2 linked regions of the Filimonas lacunae genome follow. The protein of the gene in region 2 interacts with the protein of the main gene of each other region in a pairwise test. Links are inferred from orthologs where the notes say so. Each region holds a gene or a part of one and is shown on either strand. Other genes may lie near its edges.

Region 1 (7,989 bases), 1.0 Mb from region 2 along the record:
GTATTTATAACTAATAATTTTAATGATTAAATAAAAAAGACTTCCTGCATAGGAAGTTTTTTTATTTTTCCAAATAGTCTTAAAAATTGATAATGATGAAAAAATACATTTATGCATTATCTGCGGCGGGCCTGCTGGCAGCAGGATTAACCGCCTGTAGTAATGATAAAGGCAAAACGGAGCAACATTTTTTAGAAGTAGCTAATATAGATTCATCTGTACGCCCTGCTGATAACTTCTTTTTATATGTAAACGGCAGCTGGATAAAGAAGGCTGAAATACCGGCCACGGAAACGGGCGTAGGTTCTTTTACCGACCTGGATAAAAGCACCCGTGAGCATGTGAAGTCTATACTGGAAGAAGCCGCAAAAGGCACTTATGCCAAAGGTAGTGTAGAGCAACTGGTGGGCGACTTTTATGCCGCCGGTATGGATTCGGCCACTATTGAAAAAAGAGGATACGAGCCCGTGAAGCCCTTGTTACAACAAGTGGACAAATTAACAGATGCCGCTTCTATCATGGCTTTTGAAGCCAGTATGGAAAAAGATGGCTTCGGTTCTTTTTTACCTGCTTATGTAGGTCCTGATGAAAAGAATAGTAGTGTAAATACCATTGCCTTTTTTCAGGGTGGTTTAGGTTTGCCAGACAGGGATTATTATTTCAAACAAGATCCTGCTACCTTGAAAGTAGTAGCTGCTTATAAAAAACTGATCACCGATCTGTTTCAATTAACAGGAGTAGATTCTGTAACCGCTGCTAAAAACACAGAAACGGTATATGGTATTGAAAAGCAACTGGCAGCAGTGCATCGCACCAATGTGGAGTTAAGAGATCCACAAAGCAATTACCACCGTTTTGCTGTTGCACAATTGCAGGAGCAACAACCGGTTATTGGCTGGAAAAACTACTTAGGCCAACTGGGCATTAAAGCCGATTCGGTGAACGTGGGTCAGCCTGCTTATTATACCCTGGTGAACAGCCTGTTAAAAACAGTACCTGTTGAGCAATGGAAAGTATATCTTACTGCACACCTGTTACAATCTACTGCCGGTGCATTAAGCACTCCTTTTGTAAATGCTTCTTTTGCTTATACACAGGCATTAACCGGTGCTAAAAAAATAAAGCCACGTTGGGAAAGAATGTACCGCTCGGTAGATGGTAGCCTGGGCGAAGCTTTAGGCCAGTTATATGTAAAGAAATACTTTACAGAAGACGCTAAAAAGCGTATGCTGGAACTGGTGAACAACCTGGAAAAATCGTTCGACAACCGCATTGCACACCTGGACTGGATGAGCGACAGCACCAAGCAGGTAGCCAAAGACAAGCTGCATGGGTTTTTAAAGAAAATTGGTTTTCCTGATAAATGGAAAGACTATAGCAAAGTGGATGTAAGCAAAGACAAATACTTTGAAAACCTGGTGGCAGCAGCACGCAACGAGCATAACTTCCAGGTGGGTCAGGTGGGTAAGCCGGTAGATAAAACTTTATGGCAAATGACACCTCCTACTATCAATGCTTACTATAACCCTACTATCAACGAAATCGTATTTCCTGCCGGTATTCTGCAGTTTCCTTTCTTCGATCCTAATGCCGATGATGCTATCAACTATGGTGGCATAGGCATGGTAATAGGTCATGAAATGACACATGGCTTTGACGATCAGGGTTCGCAGTATGATAAAGATGGCAATATGAAAGACTGGTGGAATACCCAGGACAAACAAAAGTTCCAGGAAAAAGTGAAGCAGGTGATCAACCAGTATAACGGCTTTACGGTGCTGGACAGCGTGCATGTAAACGGTGCATTAACCACTGGCGAAAACATGGCTGACATTGGCGGTATTGCTATTGCATGGGATGCATTTAAAATGACGAAGCAAGGCCAGGATACTACTAAGATCGATGGCTTTACGCCTGCTCAACGCTTCTTTATGTCGTTTGCCCAAATCTGGCGCAGCAAGTATAAAGATGAAACAGTGTTACAGCGTATTAACACCGATCCGCATTCACCTGCTATGTGGCGTGTGCTGGGGCCGTTAATGAACTTTACGCCTTTCTATGAAACTTATAACGTAAAAGAGGGCGACAAAATGTACAAGCCGGAAAGTGAAAGAATTAAAATCTGGTAGCGCGTTTTTTGACTTTTTTTGAAAAAAAACTTGTGATTTTTGAATTTTCACTACTTTCGCTTCGTAATGATGCAAACAACGAAACAGATTAAACGTAACAAGAAACATTTTTCCAGCGGGGAAGGTGCCTAAACGTTTTGTGTGTATCGACAACATAACTGACAGCCTTCTCCGCACGGGGAAGGCTGTTTTTTTTACATCATATCATATTGAATAACCATTATTAACAACAAAAAGCCTCCTTGAAAGGAGGTTTCAGGAGGGTAACATGAAAGTAGCTGTAGTAGGCGCCACCGGTTTAGTAGGCACCAAAATGTTGCAGGTTTTAGCAGAACGTAATTTCCCGGTAACCGAACTGGTTCCAGTAGCCTCAGAAAGATCTGTAGGTAAAGAAGTTGAGTTTAAAGGAGTTAAGTACAAAATCGTAAGCATGGCCGACGGCATCGCCGCTAAGCCTGATGTAGCTATCTTTTCAGCAGGTGGCAGCACTTCCCTGGAGTGGGCTCCTAAATTTGCCGAAGCGGGTGTTACCGTTATCGATAACTCTTCTGCCTGGCGTATGGACCCTACCAAAAAACTGGTAGTGCCTGAAGTAAATGCCGATGCATTAACTGCCGAAGATAAAATCATTGCTAACCCTAACTGCAGCACTATTCAAATGGTGGTGGCCCTGAATCCGCTGCACAAAAAATATAACATCAAACGAGTGGTGGTAAGCACTTACCAGAGTGTAACCGGTACCGGTAAAAAAGCGGTAGACCAGCTGTTTAACGAAAGAAAAGGCGCCGAAACTGAAATGGCGTATAAATATCAGATTGACCTGAACGTAATTCCTCAGATTGATGTGTTCCTGGATAACGGTTACACCAAAGAGGAAATGAAAATGGTAAAAGAAACCAACAAAATTTTACGTGACGATTCTATCCGTGTAACGGCTACTACCGTTCGTATTCCTGTAGTAGGTGGCCATAGCGAAAGCGTAAACGTAGAGTTTAGCAACGACTTTGACCTGGAAGAAGTAAAAGAGATTTTACGCAATGCACCAGGTGTAGTATTGCAGGATGATACTACCAACCAGGTATACCCAATGCCACTGTGGGCGCACGAAAAAGATGAAGTGTTTGTAGGTCGTTTACGTCGTGATGAGTCGCAGCCTAACACCTTAAACATGTGGATTGTGAGCGATAACCTGCGTAAAGGTGCCGCTACCAATGCCGTGCAAATTGCAGAATACCTGCAGGGTAAAGGATTACTCTAGTTTTTATATAACAAAGCCATTAAGCAACAGCATTGCTTAATGGCTTTTGTCTTCGTTTGCTTCCCTTCCTGAACTATAAACAGCCATGTTATGAACATTGAACACCTGCGTAATTATGCGTTATCATTGCCGGATGTATCGGAAGAGTTTCCTTTTGGCAATGAAACACTGGTGTATAAAGTGAAGGGAAAAATATTTATGCTTTGCGGAATGGATAGTGAGCCTTTACAGTTTAATGTAAAGTGCGATCCTGATAAGGCATTGGAGCTGCGGGAGCAATACCCGGCCATCATACCGGGCTATCATATGAATAAGAAACACTGGAACACCGTTATTATAGATGGCAGCCTTTCCTTTGCGCTGGTAAAAGAAATGATCAGCGATTCGTACCAGCTGGTGTGGAAAAGCCTGCCTAAAAAACTGCGGGAAGGGTAGGTGTAAGGCTACTCCACCGAGCGGTTGATAAAATCCAGTAACGGCTGTATGGTTTCAAAAGCTTCTAATACTTTCTTTGGAAAGCCTTTGGATAAAAGGTCTTCGTCGTTTACAGGACAGCTGGCAATAAAGCTTTTAAATTTCAGGTATTCTATAGCCGGGTTATCTAATTCATAACCTTTGGGCGGACGGCTTAACTTTAAATCGTCTGCGTTTTCCAGTCCGTTATATACTTTAATAAACTTCTTGCTTTTTACTATGCCTTCAAACTCTTCCAGGCAATAGTCAATTTCCTGTCTTACCTTTTTTAAAGCATCCGGTTCGGGCATCCATAAGCCACCACCAATAAAACTGTTTCCTCCGGGTTCTACATGAATGTAATAACCAGCGTATACACTCTTTTTGCCGTCGCGTTTAAAGCTGGCACCAAAGTTTGATTTATAGGGCGCTTTGTCTTTACTAAAACGTACATCGCGGTTAATGCGAAAAACGCATTGCTTCGCTTCCAGCTCGGCTATGGTAGCATCTTTTTTACCGTGCTGTTCAATAATCTCTTTTACCAGTGCGGCAAAATCTCCTTTGGCTGCGTCATACTCTTTCCTATGTCCGTCAAACCACTCTTTCGCATTGTTCTTTTTCAGTCCTTTCAAAAACTGAAGCGTACTTGCCTGTAACATATAAACGGATTAAACGTGTTGCTAACTATTTGTCGCCTGTTAAGCTGCGAAACAACTCTTCCAGGTTGCCGCCTTCATTTTGTAACTGGGTAATATTCAGGTTTTCTTTCAGGGCCAGCTCCATCAGTTGCTTGCGGGCGGCATTGTTGTCGCTGGTTTGTAACTGCCAGGTGTGCGTGTTAATTTTATTCACGTTGTTCACAGCTGGTAATCTGCGCAGCCATTCATCTTCCAGGGCTTCTTCAAAAGAAACCTTTATAGCGTTGTTGTCGCCTTTTTGCAGGTCGGCCAGCGGGCTGTCGGCTACCAGTTGTCCTTTGTTAATAATGATAACACGACTACAAATAGCCTGCACCTCCTGTAAAATATGGGAAGAAAAGAGTACGGTTTTATGAATACCCTGCTCTTTGATTACGTTGCGTATTTCTACTATCTGGTTGGGATCTAAACCGCTGGTGGGTTCGTCCAGTATCAGCACCTCGGGGTCGTGTACCAGGGCAGCGGCCAGGCCTACACGTTGCTTGTAACCCTTAGACAGCTGCACTATTCTTTTTTTGCTTTCGAGGGTAAGCCCGGTAAGCGCAATCACTTCTTCTACCCGTTTTTTAGCATCGGGTACCTGGTGCACACCTGCCACAAAAGCCAGGTATTCGCGAATGTACATATCTGTATACAGTGCATTGGATTCGGGCAGGTAACCTATTTTACGCTTAATATTAATAGGGTTGTCCTTTACCACAATACCATTAACGGTTACATTGCCGCCATCGGGCTGCAGGTAGCCGGTAATCATTTTCATGGTAGTGCTTTTGCCTGCGCCATTGGGGCCTAAAAAGCCTACTATTTCACCTTTGCCCAGGGTAAACGAAATGTTGTTTACCGCTTTCTGTTCACCATATAATTTGGTCAGTTGTGTAACCGCTATTGACATGGTTCAAAGATAAGGCATCAGCTATCATATTCGCCTTTCAATGCATAGTACCCGAATATCATTAGCCCAACGGCTATAGGAGTAAAAATGGTGATGATAATGATCCAGGGCAGGTATACGTCCTGCACGGGGTTGGCGGCAATTTTGCGCCAGGCTTCCCATATGAGTAAAAAAATAGCCAGGGGACCGGCCAGCAGCCAGAAAATTCCTAAAATGCGTTTAACAAGATTCATATAGCAATGTTGTAGTGGTGGTTAATGCTTTTGGTGTTTAGTGCTTACATATAATGCGCCTATGATAAAACAGGCGGCGGCTATGCCAATAGGATACCATAAGCCGGCCAGCACATCGCCGGAAGGATTGGCGGGTGTTTTAGAATATTCATACATCAACGTGCCTATAAAAGGAACCAGTCCGCCAAACACTCCATTACCTATATGATAAGGCAGGCTCATGCTGGTATAACGTATATGTGTAGGAAACAGCTCTACCAGAAAGGCTGCTATTGGGCCATACACCATGGTAACAAACAGCACCAGCACAAAAATAAAACCTACCACGCGCGAGCCGTACATATGCCCCAGTAACATTGATTTTTTCACCTGTGGAATGGCCTTGTCACGCGAAGTGCCGGCGGCAAAAGTTTTCTTCTGCGTTTCGGTAAGCACACTGCCGTCGGTATAGGTATGCATGGTGCTTACTATTACAGCGCTATCGCCGGTGGACGCATCTATATGGGCAGTGGTTTGCGAAAGACGTTTACCGGCGATTTCTGTTTTATGGCTGGCATCGGCATAGCTATACAGGCTGGCAAAAATGGGGCGATAGCAGATCAACGCTATCAGCATACCTGCCAGCATAATCGTTTTGCGTCCTATTTTATCGCTCAATGCACCAAATACTACAAAAAATGGGGTGGCCAGCAACAGGGCTATGCCCATCCAGGTATTTACTTGGGTGGCATCGAGGTTACAGGTTTTGAGTAAAAAGGTTTGTGCATAAAACTGGCCGGTATACCATACTACACCCTGTCCCATAGTGGCGCCAAACAATGCCAGCAACACCATTTTCAGGTTGGCTTTATGGCCAAAGCTTTCTTTGAGGGGATTAGCAGATACTTTACCCTCGGCTTTCAGCTTTTCAAATAACGGCGATTCCTGCATTTTCAGACGTATAATAATAGACACGCCTACCAATGCTATGCTCAGTAAAAATGGAATACGCCAGCCCCAGTTATAAAAATCGTCTTTGCTTAATAATGTCTGACAGCCAAGTATTACCAGTAGCGATACAAACAGGCCAAGGGTTGCAGTGGTTTGTATCCAGCTGGTAAAATAGCCGCGCCTGTTTTCTGGTGCATGTTCTGCCACATAGGTAGCAGCGCCGCCATACTCGCCGCCCAGTGCCAGGCCTTGCAGTAAGCGTAGTAATAATATCACTACGGGTGCGGCCTTAAAGGTGGCGTACCCGGGAATAAGGCCTATGCAAAAAGTGCTGCCTCCCATAATTACCAAAGTAACCAGGAAGGTGTATTTACGCCCAACCAGGTCGCCCAGACGGCCAAACACCAATGCACCAAATGGCCGCACAATAAAACCGGCGGCAAAGGTGGCCAGGGTGCTTAAAAAGGCGGCAGTAGGATTACCAGAGGGAAAAAACTTTTCAGAAATAATAGTAGCCAGGCTACCAAAAATGTAGAAGTCGTACCATTCAATAAGAGTACCCAGCGAGGATGCCCCAATCACGCTGTAAAGGTTCTGGTTGCTTTTTTTCATAATCAATTGGCAAGAGTTAGGAAAGGAAGATAAAGAAAATATTCATAAAATGCTCCTCATTTAAGGGGAATAGGCGGTGCGAATGAGAGTATGCAGTAAATTTAAACCCTACAAAAGATAGATAGCTATGTCATACCCGTATCAGATTCGGTCAATGGAGGAATACGAGGATACCTACCAACAGAGTGTTAAGAACCCTGAAAACTTTTGGGCCAATATAGCCAGTAACTTCCACTGGCGTCGTCGTTGGGATAAAGTGCTGGAATGGAACTTTACCGAGCCTAGTGTAAAGTGGTTTAGCGGTGGCAAACTCAATATCACCGAAAACTGTATAGACAGGCACCTGGAAAAGCTGGGCAACCGCCCTGCTATTATCTGGGAGCCCAATGATCCTGATGAGTATCACCGTATTATCACCTATAAAGATCTATACCTAAAGGTGTGTCAGGTGGCCAATGTACTTAAGAACAATGGTGTTAAAAAAGGTGATCGTGTTTGTATCTATATGGGCATGATACCCGAGCTGGCCATCTCTGTGCTGGCCTGCGCGCGTATTGGCGCTGTTCACTCCGTAATATTTGGTGGCTTCTCTGCACAAAGCATTGCCGACCGTTTACAGGATGCCAAGGCGGAATATATTATTACCAGCGATGGCGCTTTTCGTGGTCAGAAAGATATTCCGCTGAAAAGTGTAATTGATGATGCACTGGTAGCCTGTCCGTTTGTGAAAAAAGTGATCGTATGCACCCGCACCCGCACAGCTATATCTATGATCAAAGGCCGT
Region 2 (7,932 bases):
TAATGGCGGCCTGCATACGGTAAGCCTGAACAAAAGCATTGGCTGGGCAGGTGATATTACCAATGGACTTAACTTTAAAGAAACCAGTATAAAGTTGTTGCTGGTATTGGTGTGCATGGTTACTGCCCGTAGTGCGGCTATGGCTTTTAACCGTTACCTGGATCGCAGTTTTGATGCTAAAAATCCGCGTACCGCCATTCGTGAAATACCCAAGGGCATTATTTCGGCCAACAGCGCTTTACGCTTTGTGATTTTAAACTGCGTGCTTTTTGTTATCGCTACTTTTTTTATCAATTCTATTTGTCTTTTCCTGTCGCCCATCGCTTTGTTTGTCATTCTTTTCTATAGCTATACCAAGCGTTTTACGCCTTTGTGCCACCTGGTGCTGGGGTTAGGCCTTTCGTTAGCGCCTATAGGAGCCTACCTGGCGGTAACAGGCCGTTTTGACCTGCTGCCTATTTTGTTTTCGTTCGCCGTTATTTTTTGGGTAAGTGGCTTTGATGTCATCTATGCCCTGCAGGATATTGATTTTGACCAGTCGCAGGAACTGTATTCTATACCCTCTGTATTGGGTAAGAAAAAGGCTTTGCGTGTTTCGGAGCTGTTGCATGTGTTAAGTGCAGCCTGCGTAATGGCAGCCGGTGTGTATGGTGGTTTTCATGTTATTTTCTGGGTGGGCATTGCGGTGTTTGTGGGGATGCTTATTTACCAGCATTCTATTGTAAAGCCGGATGATTTAAGTAAGGTGAATATTGCTTTTATGACTGCCAATGGTATTGCCAGCGTGGTGTTTGGCGTTTTGGTAATAGCTGATCTGTTGATTTTTTAAAACGTTTATGGCACGTATTATTTGTGTGGATTATGGTGGAAAGCGCACGGGGCTGGCAGTAACAGACCCGATGCAGATTATTGCCACCAGCCTTACTACGGTGGAAACCAAAGAACTTTTTCCGTTTCTGAAAAACTATTTTCAGCAGGAGCAGGTAGAACTGATACTGGTAGGAGAGCCTAAAAACTGGGACGAGAGCGATACACATGCCACCCCTTTGGTGAATGCTTTTGTGAAGCGGCTGGCGAAAGAATTTCCGGCTATGCCTGTGAAAATGGTGGATGAGCGGTATACTTCTAAAATGGCATCGCAGGCCATGGTGGAAATGGGAATGAAAAAGAAAGACCGCCAGAAAAAGGGCAATGTAGACCAGATTGCAGCAACTATTATGTTACAGGAGTATATGCGTAGTTTGCTGTAAGAGATTTTAAAAACACTAAAATTTGTTTAAGTTAGTATATGATTTTACCAATTGTAGCTTACGGTGCACCTGTTTTAAGAAAGGTGGCACAGGATATTACTCCGGAATACCCGGGTTTGGAGAAGCTGATCGCTGATATGTGGGAAACCATGTATGCCAGCAGTGGGGTAGGGCTGGCTGCTCCTCAAATTAACCGCGACATTCGTTTGTTTGTTGTAGATAGTGCGCAGATTTTTGAAAACCAGGAAGAAGATGAAAAGGGCGAATACCCGGACGAACCTGGTGTTAAAAAGGTGTTTATTAATGCGCATGTGATGGCTACAGATGGCAAGGACTGGCCTTATAATGAAGGTTGTTTAAGCATTCCTAAGATCAGGGAAGACGTAATGCGTGCGGAAAAAGTAACGCTTACTTACCAGGATGAAAACTGGAAAGAGTATACGGAAACCTTTAACGGCATTACTGCCCGGGTTATTTTGCATGAATATGACCATATTGAAGGCAAGTTGTTTATAGACTATCTGAAACCTTTAAAAAGAAAGATGTTACAGGGTAAACTGAATGACATTAGTAAGGGTAAAGTACGGGTAGACTATAAAATGACCTTTGCCAAATAATGCGGAGTTTTACCGCGATATTATTGTGTACCGTTGTATCCGGCCAGCTACTGGCGCAGGATACAACGGTTGTTTTTGAAAACACCACGCTGGCACTGCCGCCTGTTATTGTACGTAATAATATGGATTACAAAAGCCTGTTAGAGCGTATTAAGAACGATACCACTTTTTATAAAGCTTTCCGCAATCTTCGTATTGTGGAGTTCTCTGCCCTGAATGATATTACCATGCTGGATAAAAAGGGCGCTTCTATAGCCAGCTATTACAGCCGAACCAGGCAACACAGGGATAATGGTTGCCGCACTACCGAAGTACAGGAGTTAAAAACCACCGGTGATTTTTTAACCCCGGACAGTGGCTTTAACTACCTCACGGGTGAAATGTATGCCAGCCTGTTTTTAACCCGTGGCCGGGTATGTGGCGAAAACAATATTGTGCAGGGTACTGCTATTAGCACAGATGGTAAAAAGGGAATGGCCAAGCATAAAGAACAATTGAAAATGTTGTTTTTTAATCCAGGCAAGAAAATTCCGGGGATACCTTTTGTGGGCAATAAACTGGACCTGTATGACGACCGGGCGCATAAGTTATACAACTACCGGTTAGATTATACAGAGTATAAAGGACATTATGCCTATGTGTTTTCGGTAAAGCCTAAAGACGATTTGGGCACGTTTAAGAAGGATGATATTGTAGTAGATAATATGACCACCTGGTTTGATGCCACTACCATGGAGGTGCTGGCCCGCAACTACTCGCTCAGTTATAAAGCCGGTGTGTACGACTTTGATGTAAGCATGGAAGTGGAAATGACCCGGATAGGCGATTTGCTGGTGCCTGCCGTGCTGCGTTATTCCGGTAACTGGAATGTGATATTAAAAAAGCGGGAACGAGCCCGCTTTACTGCAACATTATTTGATTTTAAGAATTAGCCTTCCTGGTTAATCTGGCTGGCTTTGGCCTTTACATACGTACGCCATTTGTCCAGCACCTGTAAAATATCATCCGGTACAGGCGATTCAAAAAACATTTCCTTTTGAGTTACGGGGTGTATAAAGCCCAGTGTTTTAGCGTGCAGGGCACAGCGTGAACATATGTCAAAACAGTTATCTACAAACTGCTTGTATTTAGTATACACCGTTCCTTTCAATATTCTGTCGCCACCATATTCCCAGTCGTTAAACAGGGTATGGCCAATATGTTTCATATGCACCCGAATCTGGTGGGTACGGCCTGTTTCCAGCACACATTCCACCAGGGTGGTATAATGAAAACGTTCCAGCACTTTATAATGGGTAATGGCATGTTTGCCTACTTCGCCCTCGGGGTAGGCGGCAAACTGCTTTCTAAAGCGTTCGTGGCGTGCTATATGGGCTTCAATGGTACCTTCTTCCTGCTCTACATCGCCCCACACCAGTGCCACATATTTGCGCGAAACGGTATGGTTAAAGAATTGCTTGGCCAGGTGGGCAGCTGCTTCTGATGTTTTGGCTATTACCAATAAGCCGGTAGTGTTTTTATCAATCCGGTGCACCAGGCCATAACGTGGTAAATCTTCTTCTACCAGGCCGGGGTTTTGTTGCAACAGGTGATAAGCAATACCATTGAGCAGAGTGCCGGTGTAGTTGCCTACGCCAGGATGCACTACCATATTAGGTGGTTTGTTCACAACCATAATGGCATCATCCTCGTAAACAATGTTCAGCGGAATGTTCTCAGGTTTAACCTCTGTATAATCAGGGTTCACCAGGCTCATGAGCACTATTTCATCTCCGGGCCTTACTTTATAGTTATTCTTTTCCTGTTTGCCGTTTACCGTTAAAAAACCTGCTTCTATAGCATTCTGGATTTTATTACGGCTGGCACCTTCCAGTCGTATTTGAACCCATTTGTCAATGCGCATAGGTTCCTGTCCCTTATCAACGTGATACACTTTTCGCTCATACACCTCGTCGGGGGTTTCCTCCTGCGGTATGTCCAAATCTTCTGCCATGCCGCAAAAATAGGGGAAGTACGTACTTTTGCACTATGAAAGCCGTTTTTTTTGAAGACCTGGGCATGCGTTCTTACAAAGAAGTATGGGATTACCAGGAGGGATTATTGAAGGAAGGAGTAAGCAGGAAGTCCAGAGAGCCAAAAGAACAGGTGGAAAACCGGCTGATTTTTACGGAACACCCGCTGGTGTACACCCTGGGAAAGAGTGGCAAACCGGAGCATGTGCTGCTGCCGAAAGAGGGACTGGAGGAAAAAGGAATAGAATATTTTCACGCCAACAGGGGGGGAGATATCACTTTTCACGGCCCCGGCCAGCTGGTAGGGTATCCCATTTTAGACCTGGAGCAGTTTAAAACCGACTTAGGCTGGTATTTACGCAGCCTGGAAGAGGTATTTATTTTAACCATGGCCACTTATGGCCTGAAAGGGGAGCGTAGCGCCGGCGAAACAGGGGTGTGGATGGATGCAGATGTGAAGGGCAAAGAGCGTAAAATATGCGCCATGGGCATACGGTGCAGCCGGTGGGTAACCATGCACGGTTTTGCCTTTAATGTAAATACCAACCTGGATTACTTCAATTATATTATTCCCTGCGGTATACAGAATAAACAGGTTACTTCCCTGGAAAAAGAACTGGGCGGCCCGGTTCCGTTCGAGGAAGTAAAAGCAGAAGTAAAAAGAAACTTTGAAAAGGTTTTTGAAGCTAAAATTCTTTAGCGATATAGAATTTGTTGTGCTCCTTTAGTTTTCCATCTTCAAACAAGTCGAAAGAAAACCACCCGGCATGGATAAAGTCACTCTTGTCCAGTGTAAGCTGGGTGTCTTTTACCCGGTTAATGGTATACAGTACTTTGCCGTCGGCATCGTACATCACCACTTTGTAATGCTTTTGCATGGCATCGGGCAGGTGCATCATTACATATCCTTCTCTATTGGTGAAAATGTAAATGCTCGGGCGCCAGGTAGGAGGTTGTGGTATAAAAGGCTTAATAATAATTTCATCTTCGCCAACAGCAAAAAGGCTGTCTTTGGTTTTATACAGGATAGAATCTCTGAATTTTTTATACTGGGCAAACGGGATGCGCGTAATTACAGAATCACTCTTTTTAATAGTGAACAGGGTATTGGAGCTGGAGTCCAGCAAACCAGTACTAACAAAGCCGTCTGTAATTTTTTTAGAAGGTGTGAAAAAATAAGCTCCGCCTTGTAATACGTAGAATATACGATACCACATTTTAGGCGCAGGGGCCTTGGTATCTACAATACCGTTTTGTGGTAACTCGGGAGAAGGCGTGGAGAAAAAGGTTCGGAAGTTTTTTCCACTATCAAAAGAGCGTTGAACGTTCAGTTGAATGCAGGATTCGTAAGGGTTTACCCAACTGATGGATACCCTGTTCTGGCCTAAGTCTCTGATCGTAAATCCGGGTAAAGTATCCTGAGCCTGTAAAGTTGCTGCCACTGCTATCAAACAAACCAGTAAAATATAAATCTTTTTCAACATCCGAGTCCTGCAATTTGCACGCAAAGATAGGCCTGCGCGTGTTATGAAAATGGTAACGTACCTGTAGGTAACGAAAGGTTACCCTGTAATCCGCCGCTATGAATAAAAAGAACGTTACTACCCTGCGGGATAGTATGTGATTGTATCATTTGTTCCATAGCATAAAATGCTTTGCCTGTGTACACAATATCTAATGGTAACTGATATTGCTGCCAGCATTGTTTAATATAGTCAATTAATAGTGCAGGATGCTTGCCATACCCCCCAAAATGGTAAGCATGTTGTATGGTAAATTCAGCTGCTTCCTGCCCGGTGAGTAATTTTTTTACCTGTTGCTCCAATTCCATATTGCCTTTCATGGCGCTAATACCTATTACCTGCTGGCCTGCATGCGCTGCCCTTATTATACCGGCAAGCATGGTGCCTGTTCCCGTAGCGGCAACTATATGTGTATATTTTTCTATATGCGATGCCAGGTGCAGAATACTTTCTGCACCATGAGCGCCTTCTACACCATATCCTCCTTCATTTATCCAGTAGTATGCGGGATGTTGCTGTTGTATGGCTTCTTTGTTTTTGTAAGCTTCCCGGCTGATGTAACACAATTCCATGCCATAAGATTGCGCCGCTAAAAGTGTGTGGGAGAGCACTGCAGGCTTTTCTCCTCTTATAAAACCTTTACAGGGAATTTGTAACAGGTGGCAGGCGAAAGCGGCGGCTACAATGTGATTTGACCAGGCTCCGCCAAAGGTGGCTATAATTCTGGCATTATATTGGGTGGCCTCGTGCAAGTAATATTGGAGCTTAAACCATTTATTACCACTTATTATAGGGTGTATTAGATCTACTCGTAATACATCTACCATGCAATTATGGTGAGCAAAACCGACTGTGTTAACTGGTTGAGTAATAACCTGGTTAAAATCTAGGTAGTCTGCTGTAATGCTGTTAAATTTAATATTGGACACTTAAATCGTTTCAATTAGTTTCGCAAAGTTTAAAAAATAATCTTATGCAACCCACACTCGTGATACTGGCAGCTGGAATGGCCAGTCGTTATGGCAGCATGAAGCAAACAGAATCCTTCGGACCTGGAGGAGAAACCATTATGGATTATTCCATATATGACGCTATCCGCGCAGGTTTCCAAAAGGTAGTATTTATTATACGGGAGGATTTTGCTGACAACTTCAAAGCCATTTTTGAGCCTAAGCTGAAGGGTAAAATAGAGACAGCTTATGTGTACCAGAAGCTGGATGCTTTTACGGGTGACAGAGAAATACCTGCTGAAAGAACTAAACCCTGGGGAACCGGTCAAGCTATTTTATGTTTAAAAGGCACCGTGAATGAGCCATTTGCTGTAATTAACGCAGATGATTTTTATGGAGCTGACGCCTTTGTAAAAGCTTATGACTTTTTACTGAAAAAATGTAACAGTAAAGTATTTGCCGTAGTGGCTTACCGCCTGGTAAATACGTTAAGTGATAATGGTAGTGTTAGCCGTGGTGTATTATCCACCGGTAGCAACAACGAAATGCAAGGTGTTACCGAACATACCAAAGTGTTTAAAGAAGGCGATAAAATTGTGTTTGAAGAGGGCGACCGTAAAGGTGAGCTGACTTCCGATACACAGGTGAGCATGAACTTCTTTTGCTTTGGCCCTAATTTCATTGATTTATGTGAAAGCCTGTTTGGTAGCTTTTTGGATGCCAACCTGCAAAATCCTAAAGCTGAATTTTTAATGCCTTATGTGGCTGACCGTTTTATTAAGGATGGCCATGGTGTTATTGATGTAATTACAACAGACGCCAAATGGTTTGGTGTAACCTATAAAGAAGATGCACCGGTTGTGAAAGCCAGCATTGAAGCCCAGGTGAATTCAGGAGCTTATCCGCCTGCACTGTGGCCATAATGAGATAGAAAGATATTGTGTATAAAAAAGCCCCGTTATTAATAACGGGGCTTTTACATAGCTACCAGAGTAACTTAACTTTTCAAAACTTTTTCTGATGGCTTAGTTATATACGTTTACCAGGAACACGCAGTCTTCAATTTCAGCAATCTGCTGTTTGCGTTCTACTCCTTTTAAATTGGAGTTAACTGGTAACTTAATTCTTTTGGCGGTGGTGTCGGCCTTTTTCATTTCATCCAGCATTTGATAAATGCCTTTAGATTTGATAGCGAACACGGCACCTTCGGTTTGAGTTTGTCTTGAACTTAACACACCGATAATTTCCCCGTTTTTATTGAATACCGGGCCACCAGAGTTTCCTGGGTTGGCTGGTAAAGAAATCTGATAACGGTTGGTATCTCCTTCGTAACCGGTACGTGAGCTTAAATAGCCCATATTATATACAATGTCGTTACGTGGGTAACCTAAGGTAAATACTTCCTCGCCCAGTTCAGAACTATTTTTACGTATGCCATAAGGCAGGCGGGCAGCTGTAGTGAAATCTGAATCGTTGATTTTTAATACGGCCAGATCCTGTGCTGCATCAACATAAATAATGCTGGCGCTGTATTCTTTGCCTTTGTTTACCACCAATAAGCCTTTGGCGTCTTTAATAAC

The links. The genes of interacting proteins can lie anywhere in the genome.
Region 1: the proteins of def (region 2) and FLA_RS25800 interact in binary tests that used the Escherichia coli proteins (3 or more experiments, as listed by UniProt). The link is inferred for Filimonas lacunae from one-to-one orthologs.

What each region holds. Positions count from the first base shown.
Region 1 is NZ_AP017422.1:6,565,688-6,573,676, reverse strand. What follows is about bases 1,524-4,392. They hold FLA_RS25800 (aspartate-semialdehyde dehydrogenase), read left to right. Parts: upstream 1,524-2,397; coding sequence 2,398-3,387; downstream 3,388-4,392. Other genes in these bases: FLA_RS25790 (DUF2461 domain-containing protein), read right to left, coding at 3,831-4,392; FLA_RS25795 (MmcQ/YjbR family DNA-binding protein), read left to right, coding at 3,478-3,822; FLA_RS25805 (M13 family metallopeptidase), read left to right, coding at 1,524-2,129. Also shown: more of FLA_RS25805, read left to right, coding at 93-1,523; more of FLA_RS25790, read right to left, coding at 4,393-4,499; gliding motility-associated ABC transporter ATP-binding subunit GldA, read right to left, coding at 4,525-5,430; FLA_RS25780 (DUF6814 family protein), read right to left, coding at 5,448-5,663; FLA_RS25775 (MFS transporter), read right to left, coding at 5,685-7,205; acs (acetate--CoA ligase), read left to right, coding at 7,333-7,989.
Region 2 is NZ_AP017422.1:5,526,030-5,533,961, reverse strand. What follows is about bases 266-3,077. They hold def (peptide deformylase), read left to right. Parts: upstream 266-1,288; coding sequence 1,289-1,867; downstream 1,868-3,077. Other genes in these bases: FLA_RS21840 (RluA family pseudouridine synthase), read right to left, coding at 2,796-3,077; FLA_RS21845 (hypothetical protein), read left to right, coding at 1,867-2,799; ruvX (Holliday junction resolvase RuvX), read left to right, coding at 837-1,250; FLA_RS21860 (UbiA-like polyprenyltransferase), read left to right, coding at 266-829. In the rest of the region: more of FLA_RS21860, read left to right, coding at 1-265; more of FLA_RS21840, read right to left, coding at 3,078-3,860; lipoyl(octanoyl) transferase LipB, read left to right, coding at 3,896-4,579; FLA_RS21830 (hypothetical protein), read right to left, coding at 4,566-5,363; FLA_RS21825 (1-aminocyclopropane-1-carboxylate deaminase/D-cysteine desulfhydrase), read right to left, coding at 5,405-6,154; FLA_RS21820 (nucleotidyltransferase family protein), read left to right, coding at 6,376-7,275; FLA_RS21815 (S1C family serine protease), read right to left, coding at 7,378-7,932. UniProt on the Escherichia coli protein: Removes the formyl group from the N-terminal Met of newly synthesized proteins. Requires at least a dipeptide for an efficient rate of reaction. N-terminal L-methionine is a prerequisite for activity but the enzyme has broad specificity at other positions.